One region of the Lysinibacillus sp. FSL W8-0992 genome, then DNA from elsewhere that is predicted to be linked to it. Evidence: predicted binding sites of a transcription regulator. Region 1 holds the regulator's gene; the other holds the start of a gene.
The links. The regulator LexA, encoded in region 1, represses DNA repair genes until DNA is damaged. The targets are predictions, from matches to a motif close to CGAACATATGTTCG.
Positions count from the first base shown of each region.

Region 2: uvrB (excinuclease ABC subunit UvrB) is a predicted target of LexA. The motif match lies at 4,105-4,118, and genes of this name have one in related genera.

Region 1 is NZ_JBBOZQ010000001.1:3,920,699-3,935,946, forward strand. It holds gene NSQ74_RS19705 (YneB family resolvase-like protein) at 1-485, opposite strand, end outside; gene yneA (cell division suppressor protein YneA) at 482-796, opposite strand; gene lexA (transcriptional repressor LexA) at 972-1,589, shown strand; gene NSQ74_RS19720 (gamma-glutamyl-gamma-aminobutyrate hydrolase family protein) at 1,627-2,349, opposite strand; gene NSQ74_RS19725 (prepilin peptidase) at 2,362-3,114, opposite strand; gene NSQ74_RS19730 (potassium transporter) at 3,173-3,883, opposite strand; gene NSQ74_RS19735 (PilN domain-containing protein) at 3,880-4,473, opposite strand; gene pilM (type IV pilus biogenesis protein PilM) at 4,473-5,447, opposite strand; gene NSQ74_RS19745 (prepilin-type N-terminal cleavage/methylation domain-containing protein) at 5,553-6,005, opposite strand; gene NSQ74_RS19750 (type II secretion system F family protein) at 6,111-7,316, opposite strand; gene NSQ74_RS19755 (type IV pilus twitching motility protein PilT) at 7,313-8,362, opposite strand; gene NSQ74_RS19760 (GspE/PulE family protein) at 8,378-10,048, opposite strand; gene NSQ74_RS19765 (VanW family protein) at 10,067-11,422, opposite strand; gene NSQ74_RS19770 (type IV pilus modification PilV family protein) at 11,715-12,167, shown strand; gene NSQ74_RS19775 (PulJ/GspJ family protein) at 12,154-12,729, shown strand; gene NSQ74_RS19780 (hypothetical protein) at 12,963-14,384, shown strand; gene NSQ74_RS19785 (DUF2339 domain-containing protein) at 14,446-15,248, opposite strand, start outside.
Region 2 is NZ_JBBOZQ010000001.1:4,575,562-4,590,809, reverse strand. It holds gene NSQ74_RS22800 (competence protein ComK) at 1-355, shown strand, start outside; one part of gene prfB (peptide chain release factor 2) at 817-891, shown strand; one part of gene prfB (peptide chain release factor 2) at 893-1,921, shown strand; gene NSQ74_RS22790 (competence protein ComK) at 2,863-3,372, opposite strand; gene NSQ74_RS22785 (IDEAL domain-containing protein) at 3,601-3,843, shown strand; gene uvrB (excinuclease ABC subunit UvrB) at 4,192-6,171, shown strand; gene uvrA (excinuclease ABC subunit UvrA) at 6,179-9,043, shown strand; gene NSQ74_RS22770 (DUF4097 family beta strand repeat-containing protein) at 9,323-10,513, shown strand; gene ftsE (cell division ATP-binding protein FtsE) at 10,788-11,474, shown strand; gene ftsX (permease-like cell division protein FtsX) at 11,464-12,348, shown strand; gene NSQ74_RS22755 (murein hydrolase activator EnvC family protein) at 12,617-13,915, shown strand; gene NSQ74_RS22750 (hypothetical protein) at 14,187-14,807, shown strand; gene NSQ74_RS22745 (peroxiredoxin family protein) at 14,804-15,248, shown strand, end outside.

The DNA of each region.
Region 1 (15,248 bases):
CGATTGGAAAGGTTATGTTCAGGACGATAGCCATTTTCTACTGCACGGCGCATACCACGACGAATTTTCGCATTATGGATTTTACGTTGATATTCCTCAACAATAGCTAAAATTTCGAGCAACATCGTATCCATCTCATTCAATTGTACAGGCCCTGCATCACGCATGGAAAAAACATCTGTTTCCGTTTTTTGCAATAAATGAAGTACAGCCATTCGTGCATTACCACGCCCTAAACGCGTTTCATCTTGCACAAATAATGCGTGTATCTCTTTTTCTTTAATATAATCGAGCATTTCAAGTAATCCTTCGCGCTCAACATCATAACCACTATGCTTATCCAAAAAAACATTTTTCACATCGTAGTTTTGTTCCTTAGCATAACGAAGTAATTCTTCTTGTTGACGCTCCAATGAAGAACTTTGTGTCTCTTTTTCGGTGCTCACACGGCAGTAAATTACAGCCGTTCTTTGTTTATTCATCATCTTTCACTTCTCGCAATTTCAATTGAATTGGTGGGTGTCTGATTGTCACCCACTACTGGTATAACGAGTGATTTTCCAGCAACTATTTTTACGCTATGTAATTCGTTCTCGGCTTTCACAAGTTTTATCCAGTCGTCCATACCCATTTTACCACGGTATTGCTCAGCTAACGACCATAAGCTATCGCCATGTTCGATATAAATTTCAGTGTAAGTAATGTCTCCAGGATCAGTTATAACAAGATAACCTGCAAATAGTAAAAATGCGCCTAATAAAATTGAAATATGTGTATTTTTTTTAAACCAATTCATTCATCATATCCCCTTTTAAGAATGTTTGTTCGGAATGTATGTTCTTATGATAAAGCGAACAGACGTTTTTGTCAAACACTTTTCGAACCTATGTTTGCATAAGTGTTCGCATTCTGCTATACTATCTAGTAAGAAGATAGTAAGAAGAATGATATAAAAAAAGAGGTGAGCAATCATGAAAAAAGTTTCGAAAAGACAAGAGGATATACTAGCGTTTATCAAAGAAGAAGTACGTGCAAAAGGGTATCCGCCATCTGTACGTGAGATTGGGGAAGCAGTTGGACTTGCATCAAGCTCAACGGTTCATGGACATTTAGCTCGTTTAGAGCAAAAAGGCTTTATTCGACGAGACCCTACTAAGCCACGTGCCATTGAAATTTTAGAGCCAGAAGATTCAATTCAAAAGCAAAGCGTCATCCATGTACCGCTTGTTGGTAAGGTAACAGCTGGATCACCGATTACTGCCATCGAAAATATCGACGAATATTTCCCATTACCTGATATTTACGGTACAAGTGAAGATCAACTATTTATGTTAGAAATCATGGGTGAATCGATGATTGAGGCGGGTATTTTTGATGGCGATTTAGTCATCGTGAAGCAAAAAGCAACAGCAGATAACGGTGATATTGTCGTTGCAATGACAGAAGAAGATGAAGCAACAGTTAAACGCTTCTTCAAAGAAAAAAATCATTTCCGCTTACAGCCAGAAAACGCTACAATGGAACCGATTATTGTAGACCAAGTTTCAATTTTAGGACAAGTAGTCGGCTTATATCGCCGTGTACACTAATGCATTCTCATACTTAGCAAACAAAAAAGAGAAGCACTCATGCTTCTCTTTTATATTTTAAGCTCTCCTCAGTAAAGGCTGTAAAAAGCTTCTGTGCAGCTAAATCCCCTACAACTGCTTGTTCTTCTGGGTGCCACTGCACTGCTAAACAAAACGGATAGTCTTCGTGCACGAACGCTTCAACTAGACCATCACTCGATTTCGCTGCAACGATTAGCTTCTCTGCTAATACATTTACAGCTTGATGGTGAAATGAATTCACAGCAATTTTTTCTTCCTCGATAATTGATTTTAACAACGTATCTGGCGTAATTTGTACATAATGTGTAGCAACACCCCGAGCTGCTTGTTGAGTATGCTTTAACAGCTTACTACTATGATATTCGCTATCAATATCTTGGTATAAAGTTCCACCTAACGCAACATTAAGTATTTGCATGCCACGGCAAATCCCCAAAATTGGCATTTTCCTTGTAAAAGCCGCATGAATTAAGGCAAGTTCCACCTTATCTCGTTCTGGATGTATTTGTCCTAGCTTCGGTAGAGGCTCCGCTCCAAATTCAAATGGATGCACATCATGACCACCAGATAATAATAAACCGTCCGTCAACGATAAAATTTGTGCTACATCTTCCTCTACCCCTAGTGGAATAATAAGTGGAATGCCACCAGCCTCAATGACACTTTTACTATAGGCTACATTCAATCTTGACGATAAATCGTCTTCCGCAAATGCTGTAATACCAATAATCGGTTTCATCCATATACCCCCTTACCATAATCCTACATACCAATCAATGATGACATCCCCATAGAAATACACGATAATTGCAGCTAAAGCAATGGATGGTCCAAAAGGAATCGGCGTTTTTCGACCTTGTTGCCGTACTTTGAGCACGATTATCCCGACAATCATACCAATTACCGCCGCTACAAATAATGTCAATAATGTATTTATTGTACCAAGTACAAGTCCAAGTAAAAAGAATAATTTAATATCGCCACCGCCCATACCACCACGTGATACAACAGCGATACAATATAATATGCCAAAGCCAACGACGGCACCTACGATACTATCCCACCAAGGCGTTAATGGCGATAGCATACGTCCAATAGCTAATAACGGTAAAAAAAACAAAAGCACTTTATCAGGAATAAGCATATATGCAAAGTCCGATACGACAAGGATTACTAATAATGAAATCAATAGTATCGCTACGATAAACTCTTCGCTAAAGCCCAATTGCCAATATGAAAAGGCGAATAATACGCCTGTTAACAACTCCATTAGTGGATAAATCCACGAAATTTTTTGTCCACAGCTACGACATTTACCTGCTAAAAAAATATAGGATAAAACGGGCACTAAATCAATTGCTGTTAATTGTCTTTGACAGCTCGTACAATGAGAAGGCGGCTTAACAATTGACTCCTTTAGCGGCACACGTAAGCCTACAACATTAAAAAACGATCCAAAAACTAGTCCAAATACAAATACTAGTATTGTATAAGCCATTTCCATTTTTATTGCCTCCTAAACTAACATAGCGCCCATACTTTGGAGTATGCGCGCCTTTACATCATTGTTCTCCCTCATAATAGAAGGTTGTTACCTGAATGGTAGCTTTAATGGATGAATCTGCATCCTCCTCGAATACGGCCTCTTCCCCAGTTAATGTAATATCTAATGTGTCGATTTTCATCACACGTTCAATTTTTTCAATTTCCTTTAAAAATTCAAGCATTGCCTTCGTATCTATAGCAACAACATCAATACTAAACGTCACTAATTTCAATTCTACTGGTAATGATTCTTTAGCAATAGTAGACGTTGGTAATGCATTATCCCCTTCTTCACTATCTGCTTGCTCGCTATTTTCAGTAGGTTGTTGTGCTGTGACCGCTTGCTCCTCATTTGCTGGCGAGTTTGGGTCAATAATCGAAGAGTCCATCACGAGTGAATCATAATTATTAAATTCTACAGCTTCAACCCGAGTTCCTGTGACTGCTTCTATTTCTTCGATATTTCGAATAACGCCTTCAATGGCACGTGTTTGAGGCACTTTTTTTCGCAAAGATAGCATACTTACACCATGTGATTGCTGTACCGTATCTAATGCAGTAATTTGCTCTTGAATTGATGCAATTTCTTGTTGAAGTGCACTAACGTCTCGTTCCTTCGCTTCTACCTCTTCCAATTTAGGGGTTAATAAGTAGTAATAGAGTGCAAATAACAATGCTGCGACTAATGCGGTAAGCAGAAGAATCGCTGAGTTTTTGCTGCTTGTCATGATTCTCTACCTCCAGCCAAATAAATAAAATCAATTGCCAACGTAATGGTTACCGAATAACGTGGTAATTCTTGATATTTATCCTTCAAATTTACTTCGCTCTGCTCCCCAATCGATAACTCAAAATTTTCAATTGTTCCAACTTGAATATCAGTGAAATAAGGGCTTACGTTTAATTGATCAAGATAGTTTGAAATAGCTGACATCGTTTCAAAATCAGCGGTAATTTCTATAGTTGTTTCACCAAATTTATAATTCCGTAAATACGTCTGCTCTGGCAATAATGCTTGCGTCTCATCTATTAATGGTGTCACAGGGTAAGCTACATGATTGACAAATTGAACCGATTGCTCAAGTGACCCTGCATTCATATTTCGTATACCATCTAATTCTATTTGTAGCTGCTCTTGCTGGGACGTCAACTCTATTTCCTGTGCATTTAATTTCGTAATCTCGCCTCTTGCCTGGAAGTATTGGATTATCATGAATGCTAAAACGATACCAACGAGTACAATAATGAATATATATAAGAGTATTGGTGCTGATTTCTGTTTTTCTAAATTCGGTAAGAGGTTAATTTCAGGTACCATCAGTGTACCTCCTTCAAAGCCAGCCCTATTAGACTCGCAAACTTCTCAGAAAATTGAGGGAATAATTTTTGTACCATAGCATCATTTAACACCGTAATGGGCGTCGTGAAATTATTACTTAGAAACTCAGTAATCGTAGGCAATAAAGGATTATCACCTAAAAGGAAAATATCATCTACACTTTTCTCACCTTTATGTAACGAGAATTTAAAAAAGTTCATAATACGATCAATTTCAAGAATTTGATCCGTTAGTGTCAATTGATAATTATCTTGATCATCTATTAAATGGAAAGAGTAATTAAACTCCTCCTGCTCTTTTGGTTGCCATTTTGCTAAGTTTGTTTCAAACGATTGATAGCGTAAAAACTCTAGTTGACCGTACGAATAAATACTAATCGACAATTCGTTTATAGACCAATCTGCTATTAAATATGTTCTGTCTAATTCTAGTAATTGCATATGCTCTAATAGACGAATATTACATAACGCTCGAATATCGGCAGCTTGCGGTTCTAGCGAAGCATCGAGCAACATCCCGATTGTTTTATTTACTTCTTCTGATGGAGCCGCAAATAACATCGCTTGTCCATCATTCGGTGTTGGATCATAAACATCTATAAGTGGCTCATGAAATGGTAAATGAATCGTTTGCCCAAGCTCCATTTCAGCGTAGCTTTTTAACTCTTTTGATTCAACATCATGCGGATGCTCAAAGCTCTTTAGCAACACGGATGTATCTGGTACAAAAATACGAGCATTTTGCTTCTTGCCTGCCCATTTAGCAACATGATTTTTCATCATATCAAACAATACGATTTCATCATTGATTATTGAACCTTCGACTATTCCTTGCGCCAATGGCAACTCATAGCCCTTCCACTGCGATGGATCAGCACCTTTTGCCACAAGCGCACGCAAAACATAATCCTTTATTTCAATCGACACATGCGAATTCTTTTTCTTTTTAAACATGTGAAAAGATGCCTCCTTTTGAGTAGTATAAAATATATATTTATTATTTAATTCTTTACTTGAACATCTAACTAGGGTTGTTAGATGTTCTATAAAGATTAAATATTATTTTATTATTGCAGTTAGGTCTTTACTCCCCTTTTGCTTATCTTCATTAATCCCAGCTATAGTTGCTCCGGTAAATGTTACTGTCTTATCTCCTGAGTATTTTACTGTTCCAGTTATCTTATTACCACCCGATACCATATCAACTTTTGAAGCTGTATCTGATACAAATACACCAGCATTTTCTAAGTAATTATCTTCTAATAGCTTTTTAATAGTAACTGAAGCGCCATCTTTGGATCCTTCATCGGTGAAATAAATATTAGCCGCATTAATTACATTAAGAGCGTCTGCTTTAGCAGCATTATAGCGCGAATTTTCAATAATATTCCCAATCGCAGGAATGGCAATGGCAGCAATAATTGCTAAAATCACGATTACAGCTAGTAACTCGATAAGTGTTAAACCTTTTTGGTTTTTTAATAGTTTTTTGTTCAGTAATTTTTTGAACATGATGTGTTCCTCCTTTAATAATGTTTTTATAATTAGTGCGAAAACACGTACACCCGTAACGACGCTAGTTATTGTCTACATCACCTCCTTTAAATCATCAATTGTTTACATACTTTCATAGAGTGCGAACATCGGTAGGAAGATTGCTGCTACGATAACGCCGACAACTCCTGCTAAAACGAGTATCATTAATGGTTCGATTAACGATTTTAATGTATCGACCGAGCGATCGACTTCGTCCTCATAGAAATCGGCTATTTTTTCTAACATATAATCGAGCGAACCTGTTGTTTCGCCGATCGATGTCATTTGCGTTACTAAAGGTGGAAATAGCCAGCTTTTTTCTAATGGCTCTGATAATGTGCCACCCTTTTCAAGATTTTCGCGTGCCTCTAAAACAACCTTTCCTACAACTGGATTGCCTACAACTTTTTCAACAATCGTGAGTGCATGTAATATTGGCACTGCACTACTAAACAAGGAGGATAATGTTCTTGTCATCCGAGCAATGACATTTTTTTGCATTAAAACGCCAAATACAGGGATTCGTAATAACACATAATTTACATTGTAATGAAAGAGCTGATTATGGTTATAAAAATACCTAAACAGGATGACTGCTAACAAGAACATGCCAATCACTATATACCAAAATTTAACTAACCAATCTGACACGCTGACAACAATAACCGTTAATAGTGGCATTTCTAAATCCATGTCCTCAAAAGTTGCCATAAATGTTGGGACGATAAAAATCATTAAAAACATCCCTACTGCGATTGTTAGCACCGATAAAATAGCTGGATAAGTTAATGCTGATTGCACTTTTTTCTTTATTTTAAATTGCTTTTCTAACGTACCAGCTAGTCGCTCTAAAGTGTCATCCACATTACCTGTCGCCTCTCCAGAACGCATCATATTAACGAACATCACTGGAAAAACTTTTGGATGCTTTGCCGCTGCATCTGAAAATGAAGTACCGCTACGGATGTCCTCTTCTACTTGCTCCAAAGCCTTTTTAAGTGGCTTACTTTTCGTTTGCACACCTAAAATATGTGTTGCTTCAACGATTGACACCCCAGCACGGATGAGCGTTGCATATTGACGGCAGTAAATAACGAAATCTTGATGCTTCACTTTACCGCCGAGATTTAATTCTTTATGCAAAAGACTTTTCGACTCTTCCAGTTCTCGCGCATTAATGCCTTGCGTGCGTAATTTTTCGAGTGCTGCCTTTTTATTGACTGCATCAATAATTCCTTTTTTGTGTGTACCAGTTTTAGTACGTCCGCTGTAGCGAAAAACGGTCACTGATACTCACCCGCATTCATATATGGTCTTGCATCCTCCAACGAAATTTTCCCCATTGCAATTAACTGCTGCATGGATGACTCCAATGTGTGCATACCGAGCGCACGGCTTGTCTGCATTACACTTGGGATTTGGTGTACCTTTTCATTGCGGATTAAGTTAGCAATGGACGGTGCCTGTACTAATATTTCCGTTGCTGCAATACGCCCCTTTGCATCTTTTCGAATAAATAAACGCTGTGAAATAATCCCTACTAATACATTCGCTAACTGCACACGAATTTGACCTTGCTGATGTGGTGGAAAAACATCAATAATACGATCAATCGTCGTTGGTGCACTACTTGTATGCAATGTCGCCATTACTAAGTGACCTGTTTCAGCGGCTGTAATGGCTGTTGAAATCGTTTCATAGTCACGCATCTCACCGACTAATATCATGTCAGGGTCCTGACGTAGCGCAGCACGTAAACCATTGGCAAAGCTTTGTGTATCCACACCTACTTCTCGTTGATTGATGACCGACTTTTTATGTGTATGTAAATACTCAATTGGGTCTTCAAGTGTAATAATATGCTTTGCTTTCGTTTCATTAATATAGTCAATCATCGCAGCTAGTGTCGTCGATTTCCCAGAACCTGTTGGACCTGTTACTAAAATAAGTCCTTGTGGTTTTTCAGCTAGCTGATACAACACCTGAGGCATATTTAACGATTCAATCGACGGAATTTTTGCTTCAATTAAACGTGCCGCGATTGTCATTTCATTTCGCTGATGATAGGCGTTTACACGAAAGCGACATTTCCCGGGCAATGAATAGTTAAAATCCGTTTCACCTTTATCATGAAATTCTTGGAGTTTATGGTCAGGTAAAATAGCTTTCACCATCGTTTGTAATTCTTCTGAAGTAAGCGGTTCAGTCCCGTAATGCTCCAACTGACCATGGATGCGATATACAGGAGGAATCCCCTTTGTTAAATGTAAGTCTGAAGCCTTTTCCTCAAATGAACGTGTTAAAAGCTCTTCTATATTTCTCGATGTTGTCATCATACGGTTCACATCCTAGTCTACATTTGCTACACGTAATACTTCTGAAGTAGTCGTTTGTCCTTCAACAACTTTTAACAATCCATCTACTAGTAACGTGTAATAGCCTTCTTGTTTCATATAGTCGCGAATAGCACTATCTCCACTACGATTTAAAATCAAATCTTTAATCGTCCGATCGATTGGTAAAATTTCATGGATGGCCATACGCCCTCGATACCCCGTTTGATTGCATGAAGGACAGCCCCTTCCACGTCTGCCATGTGTTACCCCTTCAATGCCGTTTTTCTGCATGATTTCTAGTTCGTGATTCGTAAATGCATAGGTTTCTCCACAATCTCGACATACTTTACGCACTAAGCGTTGTGCCATAATACCTACTAATGAAGAAGATAGTAAAAACGGCTCTACCCCCATGTCCTGCAAACGAGAAATAGATTCCACCGCACTATTTGTATGCAATGTACTTAACACTAGATGCCCTGTTAAGGAGGCACGCACAGCAATTTGCGCAGTTTCTAAATCTCTTATTTCCCCAATCATTACTATATCTGGGTCTTGTCGCAAAATAGAACGTAATCCAGTTGCAAATGTTAAACCAACTTCTTCTTTCACTTGAATTTGGTTAATGCCATCGAGCTGATATTCCACAGGATCTTCTACTGTAATAATATTGACGCCCTCTTCGTTCAAGTTACTTAAAGCCGCGTACAATGTAGAGGACTTACCTGAACCAGTAGGGCCAGTAATGAGCATAATGCCATTCGGGTGCGCAATCATTTTACGGAAAAATGCTTCATTGCGCTCTGTAAAGCCAAGCTGATCTATCGCATTCGCTACATTGCTTAAATCCAAAATACGCATGACAACTTTTTCTCCATAAACAGTTGGTAGCGTAGAAAGTCGAATATCCACTGGCTTGAAATTGACATTTGTTTTAATACGTCCATCTTGTGGAATACGATTTTCTGTAATATTTAAGTTGCCCATAATTTTAATACGAGCAAGTACAATACTTTGCATGTGCTTAGGCAAAGACCGTTCAGTTTTCAGCACACCGTCTACACGATATCGAACCCGTAAATCCGTTTCTTGTGGGTCAAAGTGAATATCACTCGCACGTTGCGCAACACCGTTCGCAATAATTTGATTGACGAGTCGCACAATCGGTGAATCTTCACGTTCGATTTCTACTTGTGTTTCTCCAGCAGTTGCCCCAATATCTTGCAATGCCGCTTCCATTGATTCCTGTAAATCATAATATTTCGTAAGTGTTCGATATAAATCATCTTTTGCGGCTATACTTGTTTCGATTTGACAGCCTGTCGCCATGCGGACTTCTTCGATTGCGAAATAATCCATCGGGTCTGCCATCGCGATAAATAGCTTGTTTTTCTCACGTCGAATCGGAATAATATTTGCACGTTTTGCTAGCTCCGCAGGAACGAGTTGAAGTAAATCCGGGCTTATTGAGTATTGATTTAAATGAATATGTGGGATGCCTAATTGAAACTCCAGCACCTCAATTAATTGTTGCTCTGTTAAGATATTTTCTTTAATTAGAAAATCGCCTAACTTTTCTTCCTTTGTTTTCGTCGTAAGAGCATACTCTAGCTGCTCATTCGTAATAACTCCCGATTCAACAAGTAAATCCCCTAAACGCTTACGCCCAGTTCTTACAGCCATTTGCATATGCTCCTCTCATTACGGACTTGTTTGTACAAAATTACCGCCTTTATCGTAGTAACCATAAACAATTTCCGGATCATTCGACGATGTTGTATTTGAAGATCCACTTGTATTCGAAGTGTTACTATTGGTAGATGGATTTTTAGAAGGTTGTTCTGGCGAATCCGCTAATCCGTCCCCATCTAAATCAACCTGTAAATCCGCATCATTTGAAGTATCTCCTGTACCATCACTTACTGCAGGCTGTCTTGAAGATTGAACGACAATTCTATTGATTGGTGCGTAGTAATCACGGCTCACCAATTCTTCTCTAGAACTACCGTTTTCCATTATCGATCGATACACTTCTACTCGCACACCTTCTTGTCCATTTTGTATAATCTCTTCTTGTCCAATGGCTAAATCTTTTGAATAGCGAGTAATGATTCGCGGCTGTACGATTTTATCTTTACTTACACGAACGGTAATTTCTTTTTCTTTGTTTTGAGCTAATAATTCTACTTTTAATGAATCGTTTTCAATCATTAGTTTTAACTTACTCGGTTGGTTGGCATCATTGATAAATTGCAAATCTTTATTTAATGCACGATTGACTGCTGCATCCAAACCTTGTTGTAAATACTCAATCTTTTTGTCTTGTGCATGGCGCTCTAAAATCTCAAATTCTGTTTGCAGTACCGTATGATAAATTAAAGAAGCTACAAAATTTAACCCTTCACTATTGGCTTCCTCTGCCTTTTCTCCTATAACGCTTAACAAGGAGAACGGCTCATTCGGAGCGATAATGTAGTCATTTAACGTATTTACTAGTGCTAAAACACCTTTTGCATTTGTCGGTATTTGCTCGATTGATAATGCTAATCGCTCTGCTTCCATAGAAGTCGTATCTGCAACGATTGCTTCAATGCTATGATTATTTAAATAAGATGCTTGCGCTATAACTTCATTTAAAGTTGTTTCTGCCTCCCATACCCCCATAGATTCAAGCTGCTTTGTCAGCTGCTCGTCCCCTATGACTTGTAAAGGAATATGAACTGTTCGTTTTCCCTCCCAAAAGGCAAACCAAGGCTTACCCGTTAAATTGCGATATTCAGCCACCGAACTTGCGACGTCAAATACTAACAATTTTGGATCGAGTGATGTTGTTACACCTGCACCTTCAACAGTAATTGGCGTATCTTGCCAAACACGAATAGCTTCTTGCAAAGCTACCTCTATTGCATCCTCTTCTAAATTTTTTACTAAAACGCCTCCAATTGAGGAGCCATCACCTTTTGCTAGCGCACGATCTATGATTAGATTCGGAAGCCATAAAGCTAACAGCACAACTAAACCTACTATAATCGCACCCAACTTCAAATATAATTTCATAGCCTCACAACCTTTACTAATTTATTGAAAAAATGAATGTCTATTATATTATTTAAAATCATTACTATATATCTATATTTTTATAATACTACAAAGGTATCTCGTTTGAATATATCTTTTAACCTAAAATTTGTCACATTTTTGTACAATATATATATCAAGTGTGTAATTTCATTCATTTCATTATATTGTAAATGTGTTTTTTAACCTATATAATTAGGCTGAAAACTACCTATCAATTTGTAACATAACGGAATTTTTGGATAAAGCACTCTATAATCGAGGTGAGTATATGAAAAGGATAAAATCACAGCGAGGATTTTCTTTATTAGAAGTTGTAGCATCTATCGTATTAATATCTATTATTTTATTAAGCTTTGCTCAAATTTTTGTTCAGGCAAATAGTACAGCAAATATTAATAATGAAAAGTTAGTGGTTATTAATTTAGCAGATGCTTATTTAGAAAGGTTAAAGGCTACAGGGCTTGAAGAAAAAAAATTTACTAACATAGAAGATTATTTTAAAGATTACCCGAAAACAGTAAAAATAATAGACGATCCTAAATCTCCTACCTATACAGTTAGCATTAAACCGTCAAACACAAATGTAATTTCCAATGCAATTACAACTGAAATTAATCAAAACAAAATAAATATAGTAGTAACAGTGACTTCTAGTAAAAAAATAAATAATAGAATAATCTCAAGCACCACAGAGGGGTATGTTCAAATTGAAAAAAAATAAACTTGATGAATGCGGTTTAACGTTAATAGAAGTTTTAGTAACAATAGTATTGACGGTCACTATTGCCATATTTTCTTTCTCCTTTCTCACTAATAGTATAAACACCCAAAAAAAAATAATAATAGAAAACAACATTCGAGACGAAGCTGATTTAATCATGAGTAATCTTGTTAAAAACTTTTATACATTAAAAGAAAACGAAGTACGAAAAACTGAGTTTGATGACATTAACAAAAAATATTTAATCTATACTTCAATACTTGAATCATCATGCTCAAAGCCAACATCAGTTGAATACAAAAATAATTGTATAATCACAGGCTTTACTCCCGCTACTGTCGAGGGAAGAACAATTATGAAATTGAACATAAAAAATCAAGAGTACCTTGTTTCCAATCCCTATATAACAATCCACAAAGATTCATATATAAAGAGCAGCACTAGTACAAATAAGAAAGTAAGTTACCATATAAAGTTAGCGCTACAATACGATAATAAAAAGTTTTCAAAAGTATATTATTTTGAAAACCAAATACAAAGTATTCCGGATATAAAAAATTAGTACAAGGAGTGCGCCAATGAGAAAAATTCTTCGTAATCAAAATGGATATGCGTTATATATTGTTTTTTGCTTGATTATTATCGTCTCAATTTTAGGTATAAGTTTACAAATAATCACAACTAGTGGCTACACTAAAAATCATAAAAGAGAAGAGGTCGTTCTTGCCCAAGATTTATCTACTAAAGGCATAGACTATATCCAAACTGAAATCGACACATATTTTAAACAAAAAATTGGGGACCGGTGTAACTATTTTAGAATTTGAACAAATCCTTAAAGACTCGCTCGAAGATCCTAGTAAATCTAACTATCTATGCCCTAAAACCATCAATATTAAAGGGAAATTAGGAAATACAAAAATATGTATTCAAAAAAGCGAAAAATTTTCTGATAAACAAGAAGATCGTTTAAAACGAATAATTACTGTAAAAAGTGAAGGAATTACAAATAAATCAAATCAACATAATATTAGTTATGCAAAAATTGTAGTTGGCTCTAGCTCAGTTCCAGAGCAACTTAACTATGCCATCTCGACAAATGCAGATGAAAAAGGAAATGGTGGGAATCTATTTTTATTTGGTGGTATTGATGTGCTCGGTGATATAAAAGCTGATGGAGATATTTACTTAAATAAATCAGCATTTAGCGGCTATTTAAATAGTCCAACCTGGAAAGATAGTACGTTTGCAAAACTTACTGCTGCTGAAGGAAATTCATTTCCAAAAATTATTGTGAATCCTAAAAAAAATATTATCGAAATGAAAAAAAATATAACGGGTACTTCATTTGATAGTTTTATAAAAGCCCCATCTTTGAGCTATTTAAGTAATAGCTATACTTTGTTTAAAGTTAATGAAATGGATGCAAATGAACAAAGCAAACTTCAAAAATTATTTAAAGACTATAATCTTAGTGAGAAGAACAAACCTAGAGTGATTGTTCAAAATGTATTGCAAGATACAATAAATATTAAGGAGGAAGTGAACCCAAGCGGGAAAACATTATTAAAAAGCTGCGATAAAAACACGGATGCCTGTAATACTATTACTATAAAGGGTGAAAAAAATAAAAATACTTCCTATGGTAATAAAAAAGATTCCTATTATATTAAAGGAAATTTATTAATTGGTCCTTATGCTGGAACCGATACTTTAGAAAATGACCAAAGCAATTATTACAATATTACTTTACAAGGGAAATACTATGTAGAAGGTTATATTGATATTAAAGGTGCTAAATTAAATGGGGATGCCACTTTTTACTCTTTAAAAGATATTGATATTACATCAAGTGTTATTAATGGATACAATGGAGGTACCAACTTCTTCTTCGCAAATGACTTTATAAATATTTCAAATATTTCTTCCGAAACAGCTATTAATAATTACAGTAATATTGATGGTTTCTTCTATACGAAAGGTCATTTTTTAATGTATGGTTTTGGGTCTAATATTAAAATAAATGGAGGAATTTCTGCAAATAGAATTGTCCTAACCGCATTAAGGGGAAAAGCAAATACAGGGGATTTAACTTCTGAATCTAGATTACGTGTAAATTATGATTTTGAAATGATTAAAAAGTTTATCGAAACACGGGATCAAAATACAATAAAAATAACTACAACAACCGAACCAATAATACTAGAAAATTTCTAAGCTATTATTATTTCAAAAATAAATCACAGGCAAACACTAAATGTTAGCCTGTGATTTTTCGTTATTTCCTCAACAACCGCCCCGACAGCAGCATGCCAATTCCACCAATTGCAATGAAAAGTACTGCTCTTATTAATAAATCGAGTGCCGATAAATCGAAGAATATAAGCTTTACAAATGCGATGGCTAGTATGGCAAAGCCAGAAAGCCGAAGTATTCGTAAGTGTCGTACTGAGCCGAGCCATAGTGACAAACTTGCCGACAAGAATAGTGTTATTGTCGTGAATGCAATACTGAGTTTCCAATCCAGTAGATTATTGTAAGCTAGCTGTGACACTAGACCGCATAGTGCAATCATCGTGAATACTACGCTTGCGCTGACAATTGGATCTAAAAATTTCGTCATATGTTGTTGATAAATTTGATAAATGCGCCCCTTCATCAGTAAATCGAAGATGATAGCTACAAATACTGCAATATAAACTAATCTAGTACCAATATTCAACCATACAATTCCTTGTACATTATATGGGATCACACTGAGCATGAGCGTAACAAGAAGGAAAAACAGACCGACAACTGGCGTTAATGCACGGCCTTTATATTTTTCAGGTAGCAACAGCGAGCCCACAAACAGTATCACTATACCGATACTCATCAAATGCGGGAAATTGCTAGCACTTGTAACATAAACACTATCAAGCTTAGCAATATAAGCAAGGAAGTATCCAGCTGTAATAACAGCTAAAATATCTGTCACATATAAATCCTTCATTATTTTCTCAAAAGCATTCAATGTTTCCTTCTGACGTATTGTATACATATAAATAATTAACAAGTATACGCCAGGCAGTATTAAGCTAA
Region 2 (15,248 bases), 650 kb from region 1:
TTTAGGTAAGCTCAATAAAAATCCCATAGTTGTCCATGAACGGTTTAATATTTTGTGGTTTCCAAGTAAGTCACCGTTACATCCAGAATGTATTTGGTTTGCTGTCCATCATATAGACGACTATATTGCTGTTAGTAAAAAGCAAACGAAGGTTGTGTTTATGAACGGTCAAGAAATTATTGTGGATGTTAGTCCGAAAGCTTTTGAATATCGTATTCAGAGGGCTTTTTTATTAAAATACAAGCTTGAAAAACGTACAAAACATTTACTAGTGCAGTTTGATCGAGTCAAAGTATTTCAACGAATGGCGATTCGTTCTAAGGTAGAGGATGAAACGAAAAAGGATGAATGCTAGTGAAAGTTATTTCTGTACAGATGTAACGGAATATCCATTGAGTGCTTTTAAGAATTTTATTTTCTTTAAAATACAATTAATAAATACAGAGGGGTGTAGTCTTTGATGATTTATTATGAAACGATTTGTATTTGCTGTAAAAGACAATTTAAGCTTTTAGAAGGAACTAGGAAATATCAGCTTTATAAAGTGAATCGGAATAGACGATTGACATGCGAGCATTGTGATCAAAAAATTCACGCCGAAGCTCGTAAAAGTTTACTCGGAAAGCTTAATTAGTGAATAATATATTTTTGATCATAAAAGATAGTAGTATAAGCTAAGCGCTTGGGACTACTATTTTTTATGTCTCATGGACAGGGCATATTGAAAAAAGTATGTTTTCCGCTTTAAAAACGCTATAATAGAATAATACGGATTTTACATGTAATATCCATTAAATATGTTCGGAGGATTTAGCAATGATTGAATTAGCAGATGTGCGTAACGCGTTAGATACTACAGCCAAAAAATTGGCGGACTTCAGGAGGTCTCTTTGACTTAGAAAACAAAGAGGCACGTATTCAAGAATTAGATGAAATGATGCTAGAACCAGGCTTCTGGGACGATCAGCAAGGAGCACAGGTAGTCATTAATGAAGGTAATGGCTTGAAGGCAATTGTTAATGAATATAAAGAGCTAGTAGATACACATGAAAACTTAGATATGACATTAGAGTTATTACGTGAAGAGCCTGATGAAGAATTACAGGAGGAGCTAGGCAACGAGCTAGCAGAGTTCCAACAAAAAATGGGCGATTTTGAATTGCAATTACTATTAAGTGGTCCATATGATCAGAACAATGCCATTTTAGAGCTTCATCCTGGTGCTGGTGGTACAGAGTCTCAAGACTGGGGTTCTATGTTACTTCGTATGTATACACGTTGGGCTGAAAAACGTGGATTTAAAGTAGAAACAGTCGATTATCTTCCAGGTGATGAAGCGGGTATTAAATCCGTAACTTTATCTATTAAAGGACATAATGCTTACGGTTATTTACAGGCTGAAAAGGGTGTACACCGTTTAGTACGTATTTCACCGTTCGACTCTTCTGGTCGTCGTCATACATCATTCGTTTCATGTGATGTCATGCCTGAATTTGATGACAATATTGAAGTAGACATTCGCACAGAGGATTTAAAAATTGATACGTACCGTGCAACAGGCGCTGGTGGTCAGCATATTAATACAACGGATTCAGCTGTTCGTATTACGCATATTCCAACTGGTACTGTCGTTCAATGTCAGGCAGAGCGTTCACAAATTAAAAACCGTGAAAAAGCAATGACGATGTTAAAAGGGAAATTATATCAATTAGAAATTGATAAGCAGCAAGCACAACTTGATGAAATTCGCGGTGAGCAAAAGGAAATTGGCTGGGGCTCTCAAATACGCTCATACGTATTCCATCCATACTCTATGGTTAAGGATCACCGTACAAGTGAAGAAACAGGGAATGTAGGCGCAGTAATGGACGGAGATTTAGATCCATTTATCAATGCATATTTACGTTCTAAAATTGGATAATCAATGAAGACCTCAGAGGCGTTACGCTTCTGAGGTTTTCTCATTTTAAGTGCCAGTCACTCAAACAATTCTGAATTTTCATAACACTGCTAGTAGGTTAACCAAGTAAAAACCTACGTAGACTTCTGCGGGAATGCACAGAACGTAAGACGCAACAAACCGCGCGTTAGCGAGGGTTACGGCTTACGTGTGTGCCCGCGAAAAGCGAAGTGGGTTTTTACACTTTAGAATTACAATGCATAGAAAGGCACAGGAACTCCAGCTATGCAATATCCTCCTAGGCACTGCTAGTAGAACATTTATATATGAATTTCCAAGTAAAACCCACGTAGACTCCTGCGGGAACGCACAGAGCGTAAGACGTAACAAACGGCGCGACAGCGACGGTTACGGCTTACGTGTATGCCCGCGGAAAGCGAAGGGGAATTTACGCTTTAGAATTACAATGCATAGAATGGCACAGGAACTCCAGCTATGCAATATCCTACTAGGCACTGCTAGTAGAACATTAATATATATTTCCTAAGTAAAAACCCACGTAGACTCCTGCGGGAACGCACAGAGCGTAAGACGTAACAAACGGCGCGACAGCGACGGTTACGGCTTACGTGTATGCCCGCGGAAAGCGAAGTGGGTTTTTACGCTTTAGAAGTACAATGCATAGAAAGGCACAGGAACTCCAGCTATGCAATATCCTACTAGGCACTGCTAGTAGAACATTTATATATGAATTTCCAAGTAAAAACCCACGTAGACTCCTGCGGGAACGCACAGAGCGTAAGACGTAACAAACGGCGCGACAGCGACGGTTGCGGCTTACGTGTGTGCCCGCGGAAAGCGAAGTGGGTTTTTACGCTTTAGAATATCCAATGCAATAACGATGTAAGGACTCACCCTACTCACCTTAATAGTAATAGTAATAGTAATAGTAAACCTTCTCATTAAAATGGTGGATGGTACGGAGCATCGTGGCTAAGTTGTTTACGCTCACCCATATAATGTTTATAAAGCATAGAAGCATTAACAAATTGTTTACTAATCGAAGCATATTTAATCGGCAGCTCAATTTCCATATCATTTTTCAATGTGATAATACATCCTTCACTACTCGGCGAAATATTGGAAATTGCATGGAGCCCAATCCAAATATTGTGTATAGAGTTTGGCGAATAGGTCGGTAAAAAAATGCAAGGAAAGCCATAATCATATGCGACGACTATAGGGAGCTTATGTTGATTACCAAAAAAACGTTTTGCAGAATGTTTTGCAGCTTCATAAGTCGTGCCTAATGAGATGCAAGATTTGCGTAAAACATGCAAAGGTTTGCGTGTCACAATAAGCTCATTATGCTTGTCAATAACTCGAGTAAAAATTTTAGATTCATGCTGAATCGGTTCCAATAAATAAGTATTAAAAGACATTAAATAACCATTCACATAATTTGATGACATATGTAAAAGCCTCCTTTTAATAGTGATTATTTGTAGTGTAAATGACAAAAATGCATTCTGAAAATATAGATATAAACCGAAATTATATAGATAATTGATGCTTTTCCCTAAGGAATTTGCTCGAAATTCCGCTATAATTCTAATAAATAATAGATGATTTTTATTTGTTTAGCGTTGCATTTTAATCTAAATTTTCTTATAATTTAGAAAAGGATCGAGGTGAGATCGTTGGATAAATATTATTCGTACACAGATTTTCTAAAAGCCGTAGGTCAGTCAAAAAAAGTTGATGAGGCAGAGAAATTATTGAACGAGATTTATTTAGATTTATTTTTAAATCATATCCAGCGTATGCATCGTGAAGAAAAGCTAATGGTTCTGATAGATAGAACACTCGATGAACGAGATAAAAAAGCTTTTCACTTATACGCAACTGAACTAGAGGCTTTACACAAAGTAGCAAGTGAATAATATGATAAGACCGCTCTCCAATTACAGGAGAGCGGATTTTTTTGTTTATCTACAAATAGATGTTATCAGCACTATTATGTTTAATGAAAAATTGTAAAATCTTTTATTTTTCTAGAATTCTATGATTAAAGAAAGGGTATATATCTAATCATAGGTATAAAGGATAGAAGTTTGTTGTTTCTGAAAGAGTGTTACATCTAAGAGAAACTTCAAATGCTACATCAACATACACGTACCGAAATTGAAAATGAAGAAAAATAACAAACATTCGTTCGTTAAATGTTCGATATTTTAATACTGCTATGCTAAAATAAATGTACAAATTGGAAGGAAAGGACGGGGACATGCGTGCAAACATTTGATTTACAGGCGCCTTATCAGCCTAATGGTGATCAGCCACAGGCGATTGCAGAATTAGTGGAGGGTGTACGTGAAGGGAAACGACATCAAACATTACTTGGTGCAACAGGGACGGGCAAAACTTTTACGATTTCCAATGTCATTCAGCAAGTAAAAAAACCAACACTGATTATGGCCCACAATAAAACACTTGCGGGTCAATTATATAGTGAGTTCAAAGAGTTCTTCCCAAATAATGCGGTTGAATACTTTGTAAGTTATTATGACTACTTTCAACCGGAAGCGTATGTTCCGCAAACAGATACGTATATCGAAAAAGATTCAAGCATTAATGATGAGATTGATAAACTCCGTCACTCAGCCACTTCTTCACTTTTCGAACGTGATGATGTCATTATTATTGCGTCCGTATCCTGTATATACGGTTTAGGTTCTCCGGAAGAATATCGAGAATTAGTTGTATCAATTCGCACAGGGATGGAAATTGAGCGCAATCAATTACTTCGAAAATTAGTCGACGTGCAATATGAACGCAATGATATTAGTTTTACACGTGGGACGTTCCGTGTGCGAGGAGACGTTGTGGAAATTTTCCCAGCATCTCGTGATGAACATTGCGTCCGTATTGAATTTTTCGGAGATGAGATTGACCGAATTCGAGAGGTAGATGCTTTAACTGGAGAAATATTGGCAGATCGAGACCATGTAGCAATTTTCCCAGCATCCCACTTCGTTACACGTGAAGAAAAAATGCTTAAAGCAATTGACAATATTGAACAAGAATTAGAACAACGCCTTGAGCTATTGAGAGCAGAAGATAAGCTATTGGAGGCACAGCGCTTAGAGCAGCGTACACGCTATGATTTGGAAATGATGCGTGAAATGGGCTTTTGCTCAGGTATTGAAAACTATTCACGCCATTTAACATTACGTGAAGCTGGGGCAACACCATATACGTTACTTGATTACTTCCCAGAGGACTTTCTACTCGTCGTCGACGAAAGCCATGTGACATTACCACAAGTAAGAGGTATGTATAATGGGGACCAAGCGCGCAAAGGGGTACTAGTAGAGCATGGTTTCCGTTTACCTTCTGCACTAGACAATCGTCCATTGCGTTTTGAGGAATTTGAACGACATATTCATCAAGCAATTTATGTATCAGCAACGCCTGGTCCATATGAAATTGAACATACTCCAGAAATGGTAGAACAAATTATACGTCCAACAGGATTACTAGATCCGTTAATTGAAGTTCGTCCAATTGAAGGGCAAATTGATAATTTAATTGATGAAATTCATGATCGTATTGCGCGAAATGAGCGTGTACTCGTAACAACATTGACGAAAAAAATGTCAGAAGATTTATCTGCATATTTGAAGGAAATGGGCTTAAAAGTGGAATACTTACATTCAGAGATTAAGACATTAGAACGTATTGAGATTATTCGCGAACTTCGTAAAGGTACATATGATGTACTTATCGGCATTAACTTATTGCGTGAAGGCTTGGATATTCCTGAAGTATCACTAGTAGCGATTTTAGATGCAGATAAGGAAGGCTTTTTACGTTCGGAGCGTTCTCTTATTCAAACAATTGGCCGTGCGGCACGTAATGCAAATGGGCATGTCATTATGTACGCGGATAATATGACAGATTCTATGAAAAAGGCAATTGAGGAAACAAAACGCCGCCGTACAATTCAAATGGCTTACAACGAGGAACATGGTATTACACCGAAAACGATTGTCAAAAAGATTCCGGATGTTATTCGTGCGACACAGGTGGCAGAGGAAGAGGAGTCTTATGTAACAAAGGCAACGAAAGGCAAAAAATTGACGAAAGCAGAAAGAGAGAAATTACTTGCTACTCTTGAAGTTGAGATGAAGGAAGCGGCAAAAGCACTTGACTTCGAACGTGCAGCTGAGCTTCGCGATACAATATTTGAATTGAAAGCAGAAGGGTGATTGGCTTGTGAAAAATACAGAAATTGTCGTGCAAGGCGCACGAGCACATAATTTAAAAAATATAAATGTCACAATTCCACGTGATCAATTAGTCGTGTTAACAGGTTTATCTGGATCTGGGAAATCGTCATTAGCGTTTGATACGATTTACGCTGAAGGACAACGTCGCTATGTCGAATCATTATCGGCATATGCGCGCCAATTTCTTGGCCAAATGGATAAACCGGATGTAGATGCAATAGAGGGGCTATCGCCTGCTATTTCAATCGACCAAAAAACGACGAGCCGAAATCCACGCTCAACAGTCGGAACAGTTACGGAAATCTATGATTATTTGCGTTTACTATTTGCCCGTATCGGCAAGCCCATTTGTCCAAATCACGGTATTGAGATTACGTCTCAAACGATTGAGCAAATGGTCGATCGTCTGCTCGTCTATCCAGAGCGTACGAAAATGCAATTACTTGCACCAATGATTTCAGGGCGTAAAGGGACACATGTAAAATTACTTGAGGATTTGAAAAAGCAAGGCTTTGTCCGTGTACGAATTGATGGAGAATTACGCGATTTAGACGATGCTATTGATCTAGATAAAAATAAAAAACATTCGATAGAAGTTGTTGTCGATCGTGTAGTTGTAAAAGAAGGAATTGCAGCTCGTCTTAGTGATTCGTTAGAAACAGCCCTTCGATTAGCAGAGGGACGTGTGCTTGTCGATGTAATGGAACATGAAGAATTATTATTTAGCGAACATCATGCCTGCCCATTATGTGGATTTTCAATTGGAGAGTTAGAGCCTAGGATGTTTTCTTTTAACAGTCCATTTGGGGCGTGCACAAGCTGTGACGGTTTAGGAACGACACAAGAGGTTGATCTTGAGCTTATCGTGCCAGATTGGGATCGTTCATTATTAGAGCACGCTATTGCACCATGGGAGCCTACTAGCTCTCAATATTATCCACAGCTATTAAAGGCTGTATGCGACCATTACGATATTCCAATGGATTTACCTGTCAAAGATTTACCTAAAGAAAAGATGGATAAGGTTTTATTTGGCTCAGGTAAAGATAAAATTCACTTCCATTATGAAAATGAATTTGGCAATGTGCGAGATCAGATGATTGAATTCGAAGGTGTCGTTCGTAATGTAGAGCGTCGTTTTAAGGAAACAACTTCCGATTATGTACGAGAACAAATGGAGAAATATATGGCTCAGCAAGCTTGCCCATCTTGTAAAGGCTACCGACTAAAGCCCGAAACATTAGCTGTGAAAGTTGCAGATCAGCATATTGGACAAGTAACAGAGTATTCGATTCAGGATGCAGATACGTTTTTCAAAGAGCTCGATTTATCTGAAAAGGATATGCAAATCGCAAAACTCGTATTGCGTGAAATAGAAGAACGTCTCGGCTTCTTAGTCAATGTAGGATTAGATTATTTAACATTAAATCGTGCTGCGGGAACACTTTCAGGCGGGGAGGCTCAGCGTATCCGTCTGGCAACACAAATTGGCTCTCGTTTAACAGGAGTGCTCTATATTTTGGATGAGCCATCTATCGGCCTACATCAGCGAGATAATGACCGTCTCATTAGTACGCTACAAAATATGCGTGATATCGGAAATACGTTAATTGTAGTAGAGCATGATGAAGATACAATGCTAGCAGCGGATTATCTTATTGATGTTGGACCAGGTGCTGGAGTACATGGTGGACAAATTGTTGCAGCAGGTACACCACAGGAAGTAATGGATAATCCTAAGTCATTAACAGGACAATATTTAAGCGGCAAGAAATTCATACCGCTACCAATTGAGCGTCGTAAACCAGATGGTCGTAAACTATCTATTTTAGGTGCAAAAGAAAATAACCTACAAAACGTCAAAGTAGACGTACCATTAGGTCTATTTGTAGCGGTGACAGGTGTTTCTGGCTCTGGTAAATCAACTCTCATCAATGAGATTTTATATAAATCTTTAGCGCAAAAGCTCAACCGTTCAAAGGTGAAGCCAGGTGCACATAAAGAAGTAACAGGATTGGATGAGTTAGAAAAAGTTATTGATATTGATCAATCACCAATCGGCAGAACGCCACGCTCAAATCCGGCAACATATACAGGAGTATTTGATGATATTCGCGATGTTTTTGCAACAACAAATGAGGCAAAAGTACGCGGCTATAAAAAAGGGCGGTTTAGCTTTAATGTTAAAGGTGGTCGTTGTGAAGCTTGTCGTGGCGACGGTATTATTAAAATTGAAATGCATTTCCTGCCAGATGTTTATGTGCCGTGTGAAGTTTGTCATGGTAAACGTTATAATCGCGAAACACTTGAAGTGAAATATAAAGATAAAAGTATTGCGGATATTTTAGATATGACAATTGAAAATGCTGTGGTGTTCTTTGAAAACATTCCTAAAATTCAACGTAAATTACAAACGATTGTTGATGTAGGGTTAGGTTATATGAAATTAGGACAACCTGCGACTACCCTATCAGGTGGTGAGGCACAGCGTGTTAAATTGGCTTCTGAATTACATCGCCGCTCAACAGGTAAGTCATTTTACATTTTAGATGAGCCGACAACTGGCTTACATGCAGATGATATTGCACGCTTACTCATTGTGTTGCAACGCCTTGTTGAAAATGGTGACTCAGTACTTGTCATTGAGCATAATTTGGATGTTATTAAAACAGCGGATTACATTATTGACTTGGGGCCAGAGGGTGGCGACAAAGGTGGTACAATTGTTGCTACAGGTACGCCAGAAGAAGTAGTGGAAGTAACGGGCTCTTATACAGGTAAATATTTAAAACCGATATTAACACGTGATAGAATGCGTATGGAAGCTGCTTTGGTAGAAGCATCTAAATAATTTATTACAAAGTATTTTATTGTAAAAATCTGCTTTTTTCCGAGGGTAAGACTTAAGACCCCGCATGCTCGTTAGCTTTTGTGGCATCATGCATAAGGCTTTTTCTCCCTCAGGAAATCTTGCAGATTTTTTATTTTCTCATATCAAAAATGCACCTAATAGCGACAATGCAGTAATTCATCATCTGTGATAGTAAATACTTTTTCATTTTTTCAGTGAAACTTTTCACATAGGGATACGTATAAATAGATATAACAATCTGTGGGAGGCTATATGATTATGCAAAATGAACGTCAACGAATTTTAGAACTTGTGGAAAAAGGTACAATTTCAGCGCAAGAGGCGATTACATTATTAGAAGCATTAGAGCAACCTAGCAAGTCCACTCAAAGTAGTAACGATGTGTCGAATATGGGTCAGCAATCCTCAACAGAGAAGGAATCTATCTTTAAAGATCCAGAGTTTAAAGAAGAACAAAAGAAAAAAGATGCAGACTTCACTAAAAATTTCCAAGAGGAAATGCATGATTTTCGTAAAGATTTATCGCAAATCGGTTCAATCTTTATGGATATGATGAATACGGCAGTTAAAAAAGTAAAAGAATTCGATGTTTCTTCGCCATTTGGAGATAAATTTGAGTTTACACATACAGAAGAACTAGCGGCAGAGAATGTAGAAAATGTCATTGTTGAATTACCGAACGGCAATTTTTCATTAGAAACGTGTGAAGGTGATAACTTCCAAGTCATTTGTAAAGTAAAGGCACCGCTACTTAATGATAACGAGGAAGAAACACGTAATCATTTCTTGGAACAATTTGTTGTGAAGAACGAGGAAGGCTCACTTAGAATTTTAAGTCAGCTTAAGCTTGTGCAGGTGAATGTACAATTACTTGTGCCAAAGGAAAAGTTAGATAAATTGTCAGTCCGTTTAATGAACGGTAGTGTTGCCTTGCAAGATATCGAGCTAGATCAATTAAAACTTAAAACACTTAATGGTGCGATTAAGGGCTCTAAGCTAGTATTTACGAAGGCAGAAGTGGATTCATCGAATGGCTCGATCGAACTAACTGATGTACGTGGTAAAGATCTAGAAGCAGAAACATTGAATGGTCGTGTTTATTTAGATGGGGCTTTAGATGAAGTAGAAGCAAAATCTATAAATGGACATGTTGTTGTGACAACATGCTCTAGTAATTCATCAAAAATTAAAGCACATACAGTTGCTGGAGCTGTAGAAATATATGTACCTCGAACAATGTCTTTAAGCGGAAAAATTGTCACAAACTTCGGCAAAGTGGATGTAGGTATTCAAGATACGTCGAAAATTGAAACACAGGATCAATTCTTAACTAAAGTAGTTCGTTTTGATAAAGAAGTGGAAAATGCGAATCGCTTATTTATCGAAGGCGAGTCGAAAACAGGAGCAGTTTTAATTCGTTATACAACTACTGACGAGCAACAAATGTAAAATTATAGAGCATTCGGCTAGGCTATATAGCTTGAATGCTTTTTTATATTCAATATTTACTAATAAGAAACAGGAATCACTATAACCTTCCATCGATTCCTGTTTTTATTTGTTGTCATTTGGTGGTTTTTAAAAAAATATTCCAAAAAACATTAAATAAATAGAATTTAATGCCAACGAATGAAATAAAACTGTAATAAAAAAACATAGATTGAGTGATATAATAGAAAAAGAATACATCTTACATATAAGAGGTTTAGGTGGTTTAAAAAACATGATAGAAATGAAAAATGTGACAAAGAAGTATCCGAATGGTGTAGTTGCGACAAATGGCATTTCGGTTAATATAAAACAAGGTGAATTTGTCTATGTTGTTGGTCCAAGTGGTGCAGGTAAATCGACATTTATCAAGTTAATGTACCGTGAGGAAAAAGCAACTTCAGGTGAAATTACTGTTAATGGTATTAATTTAGGTGATTTAAAAAATAAAAAAGTACCTTTCTTGCGCCGTCAACTCGGTGTAGTTTTCCAAGATTTCAAATTACTTCCAAGATTAAATGTCTATGAAAACGTAGCATTTGCGTTAGAGGTAATTGAAGAGGAACCAGTTGAAATCCGACGTCGAGTTATGGAAGTTTTAGATCTTGTTGGATTAAAGCATAAGGCAAGAATGTTCCCGAACGAACTTTCTGGTGGAGAACAGCAACGTGTTTCTATTGCTCGTTCTATTGTGAACGTACCAAAAGTAGTAATTGCAGATGAACCAACAGGGAATCTAGACCCTGAGACATCTTGGGAGATTATGAATTTGTTTGAAGAAATTAATGCACGGGGAACGACAATTGTAATGGCAACCCACAACCGCGAAATTGTGAATACCATTCGTCGTCGAGTTATAGCGATTGAAGGCGGTATGATTGTCCGTGATGAGCACGGAGGTGACTACGGCTATGAAATTTAATACGGTAAAACGACACTTTCGAGAGAGTATAAAATCACTTGGTCGTAATAGTTGGATGACAATTGCTTCTGTCAGCGCGGTTACAGTGACTTTGATATTAGTAGGTGTATTCTCGCTAATTATGATGAACTTAAATAAAGTAGCATCAGATTTAGAGAACGATGTTGAAATAAAAGTGTTAATCGATGAAACAGCAGATGAAGCTGCTGAAAAAGCATTGCTAGCAAAAATAGAAAAATTGCCTGATGTTGCGGAATTTACTTATTCCACAAAGGAAGACGAATTGACAAAGTTAGTGAAAGATTTTGGGGATGACTTTAAGCTTTTTGAGCAAAGTAACCCGTTACGAAATGTTATTTATGTGAAGGCAACAGATCCACAGCAAACTGCCACGGTTGCAAAGACAATTAATAAGTATGAATATACATACGATGTGAAGTACGGTGAAGGTAAGGTAGAAAAACTTTTCAACTTCTTAAATATTAGTCGTAATGTAGGTCTTGTGCTGATTTTAGGGTTATTATTCACAGCTATTTTCTTAATTTCTAATACGATTCGTATTACGATAATCGCACGACGCGATGAAATCGAAATTATGAAACTAGTAGGTGCAACAAATTCGTTTGTGCGTATTCCATTTCTTTTAGAAGGTATGTGGCTGGGGATATTAGGTTCTATCGTCCCGATTGCGGTTATCGCAACACTTTATCACAATGTATATAGAATTATTGCACCTCGTTTACAAGGTGAGCTTGTTCAGCTTCTTAGCTTCTCACCACTTGTTTATCAAGTAAGTGGTCTACTATTGCTTATTGGTGTGCTTATTGGTATTTGGGGAAGCTTCATGTCTGTACGTAAATTTTTAAAAGTTTAACTTGTTTCAGCAAAAGTTCTTATTTATAAAAGCGGGGGATACACGGGATTCTTTGTGGATTTCACCCCCGTCTGACTCAAGTTAAAGTCCACGGTGAATGTCACAGATATTATAAGGAGCCTATTGATCAGGCTCGAAAAAAACTTGACGCAATAATGCCGAGGCGTAATTTATATATTTAGTCAGAGATGTAGCGCAATAAAAAGCCGTTTATGACGGCGTACATAGTCAGAAAAATGGAATTAAATAGACGAAGGGAGTTCAATAAATGAAAAGTAAGGCAAAAAACACAATTAAAGCATTTGCAGCAACAACGGCACTACTTCTTATTATCCAAACTCCAACAGCGTATGCAACTAGTTTAACGGATTTAAAAGAAGAGAAAAAACAAGTAGAAACAAAGAAAAATCAATTAAATTCTTCTATTAGCAATAAAGAAAATGCAATTAGTGCAAATGAAGAAAAGCAACAAAAATTACTAGATCAAATTCAAGCGTTAAACGCTGAAATCGAAACTACAAATAGTAGTATTAAAAATGTATTGGCAGAAATTCAATCTACAAATGCAGAGATAAAAGAATTAGAAGGTACAATTGAAGAGCTTCTTCGCAAAATTGAAGAGCGTGATTTATTATTACAAGATCGTGCACGTGCAATTCAAGCTGGGGGCTCAGTTAGCTATTTAGATGTGCTACTAGGTTCTAATAGCTTCGTAGATTTCATCGACCGCTTCTCCGCTGTAAATGCATTACTTGAAGCGGATCGTCAAATTATTCGCGATCAAAAACAGGACAAGCAAACATTAGAAGAGCAAAAGCAAGTACTAGAAAGTAAACGTCAAAAGCTTGAAGAGCAGAAAGCAAAGCTAGAGCGTCTAAAAGCATCATTAGATGGACAGAAAAAAGAGAAAAACACTTTAGTTGAACAGTTAGAAAAAGAACAAGCAAAACTAAAGTCAGAAAAAGTATTACTTGAAAAAGAATATTCAGAGGCGCTTGAAATTAGTGCTGAATTACAGCAGCAAATTATTTCAGAGCAAAACCGATTAGCGGAAGTAGCTCGTCAACAAGAGGCAAAACGTAAAGCAGCAGCCGCTGCTGCAGCTGCAGCAGGGAACTCAGGCTCTGGCGGCTCTACAGTGAATGCTCCAGCTTCGGATGGAACATGGATTAAACCAACAAATGGTCGTTTAACATCACCATATGGCTGGCGTAATCTTGGTGCTGGTCCTGAATTCCATTATGGAGTTGACCTTGCCAATAAAACAGGTACGCCAATTTGGGCAGCGGCTGACGGTGTCGTATCTTACGCCGCACCACTTAGCTCTTACGGAAATGTGGTTATTTTAACACACTCTATTGATGGAAAAATATATACAACAGTTTATGCACATTTAAGTGCATTTAATGTTAGTGTTGGTGACGAAGTAAGCCAAGGACAGCAAATCGCAGCAATGGGTAGTACAGGTCGCTCAACAGGACCACACTTACACTTTGAAGTGCACATCGGCTCTTGGCAAGGACAAGCAGTTGGTAGTGTGAATCCACTAAAATATATTCCATTGTAAATATTTTATGAAGAGAGTCGTCTCATTGTGAGACGGCTCTTTTTTGCGTGTAAGTGACAAAATAAAAAGGAGATTTTTCCTGTTATAACGTGCATTCGAAAGAAATTTTTATTACTATATACGATGTAGGGTATTTTCAAGTGAAATGCTCCAAAAATGACTATTCTATGAAAACTTGAGAATAATTTTTGAACACAGTGTGAAATGGAAGTTTTCATAAAAGTATGTATGCTATGCTAAAATTATCTATATCGGTGGAGGATTTGTTAAGGTGATTAATACTGAGTGGTTTTCAATTCGTGCATTAACTTTACCAGCAACGGCGGTCGCATTATTAGCAGCATTTATCATTGTATGGCTTGTCTTACGAATACAATTCCCGAAAATATGGTCAGGGGTATACGGCGATACAATCTTTACTTTTATACTTGTTTGGAAATTTAGCGTCGTTATTACGGACTTTCAATCTGTCCTTTCACAACCATTAACGCTTCTTTACTTTAATGGCGGAACTGTCGGTGTCTTATTAGGAATAGTTGCCTTAATATTTCAATTGTGGTGGAAGCGACAACAACTACAATTCGATTCTGAAGGCGTAACTGCAAGTGGCTGGGCAATCATTTTAACGCAATCCATTTATCAATGGTTCGTGGTATTATTGAATGACAATTCGCTCCAAAGTGAACTCATCACTTTGGTAGTGCTAAGCATACTAACGATTATCATATTATGGAAAGTAACAGAAACAACTCTAGCGTTATTAGTGTATACAGCTGTGTATGTAATCGTTGCTGTTTTTCAGCCTAATGGCTTTTGGCAACCGGCTGTTGGAGTAAGCTTCCTATTACTTATGTTAGGTATAGGAATTCAACGAATGGGAGGAAAAGAATGAAAAAAAATATTGGGTTACTTATGGTTGTGTTGTTAATAGCTGCGATGATTGGTACATATGTTAAACAGCAAATTGATAAAGAGCGCGAAATTGAAACGGCCTCACTTGGTAAAGAAGTAGAGGAACGGACAATTGGGTTGAAAAAAGGAGATACACCGCCAGATTTAACGTTAACTAATTTAGATGGTGAAAAAGTGACGTTAAGTAAGTTACGCGGAAAAAAAGTAGTATTAAATTTTTGGGCAACATGGTGTCCACCGTGTAAAGCTGAAATGCCACATATGCAAAATTATTACGATCAATATGCAAAAGAGGATAATGTTGAAATTTTAGCAGTCAATTTAACGTCAGCCGAGCGAGACGTAACAGCTGATGCGAAAATTGATTCAGTCATGACATTTAGAGATGGTTTTGAACTTACATTCCCGATTTTACTTGATC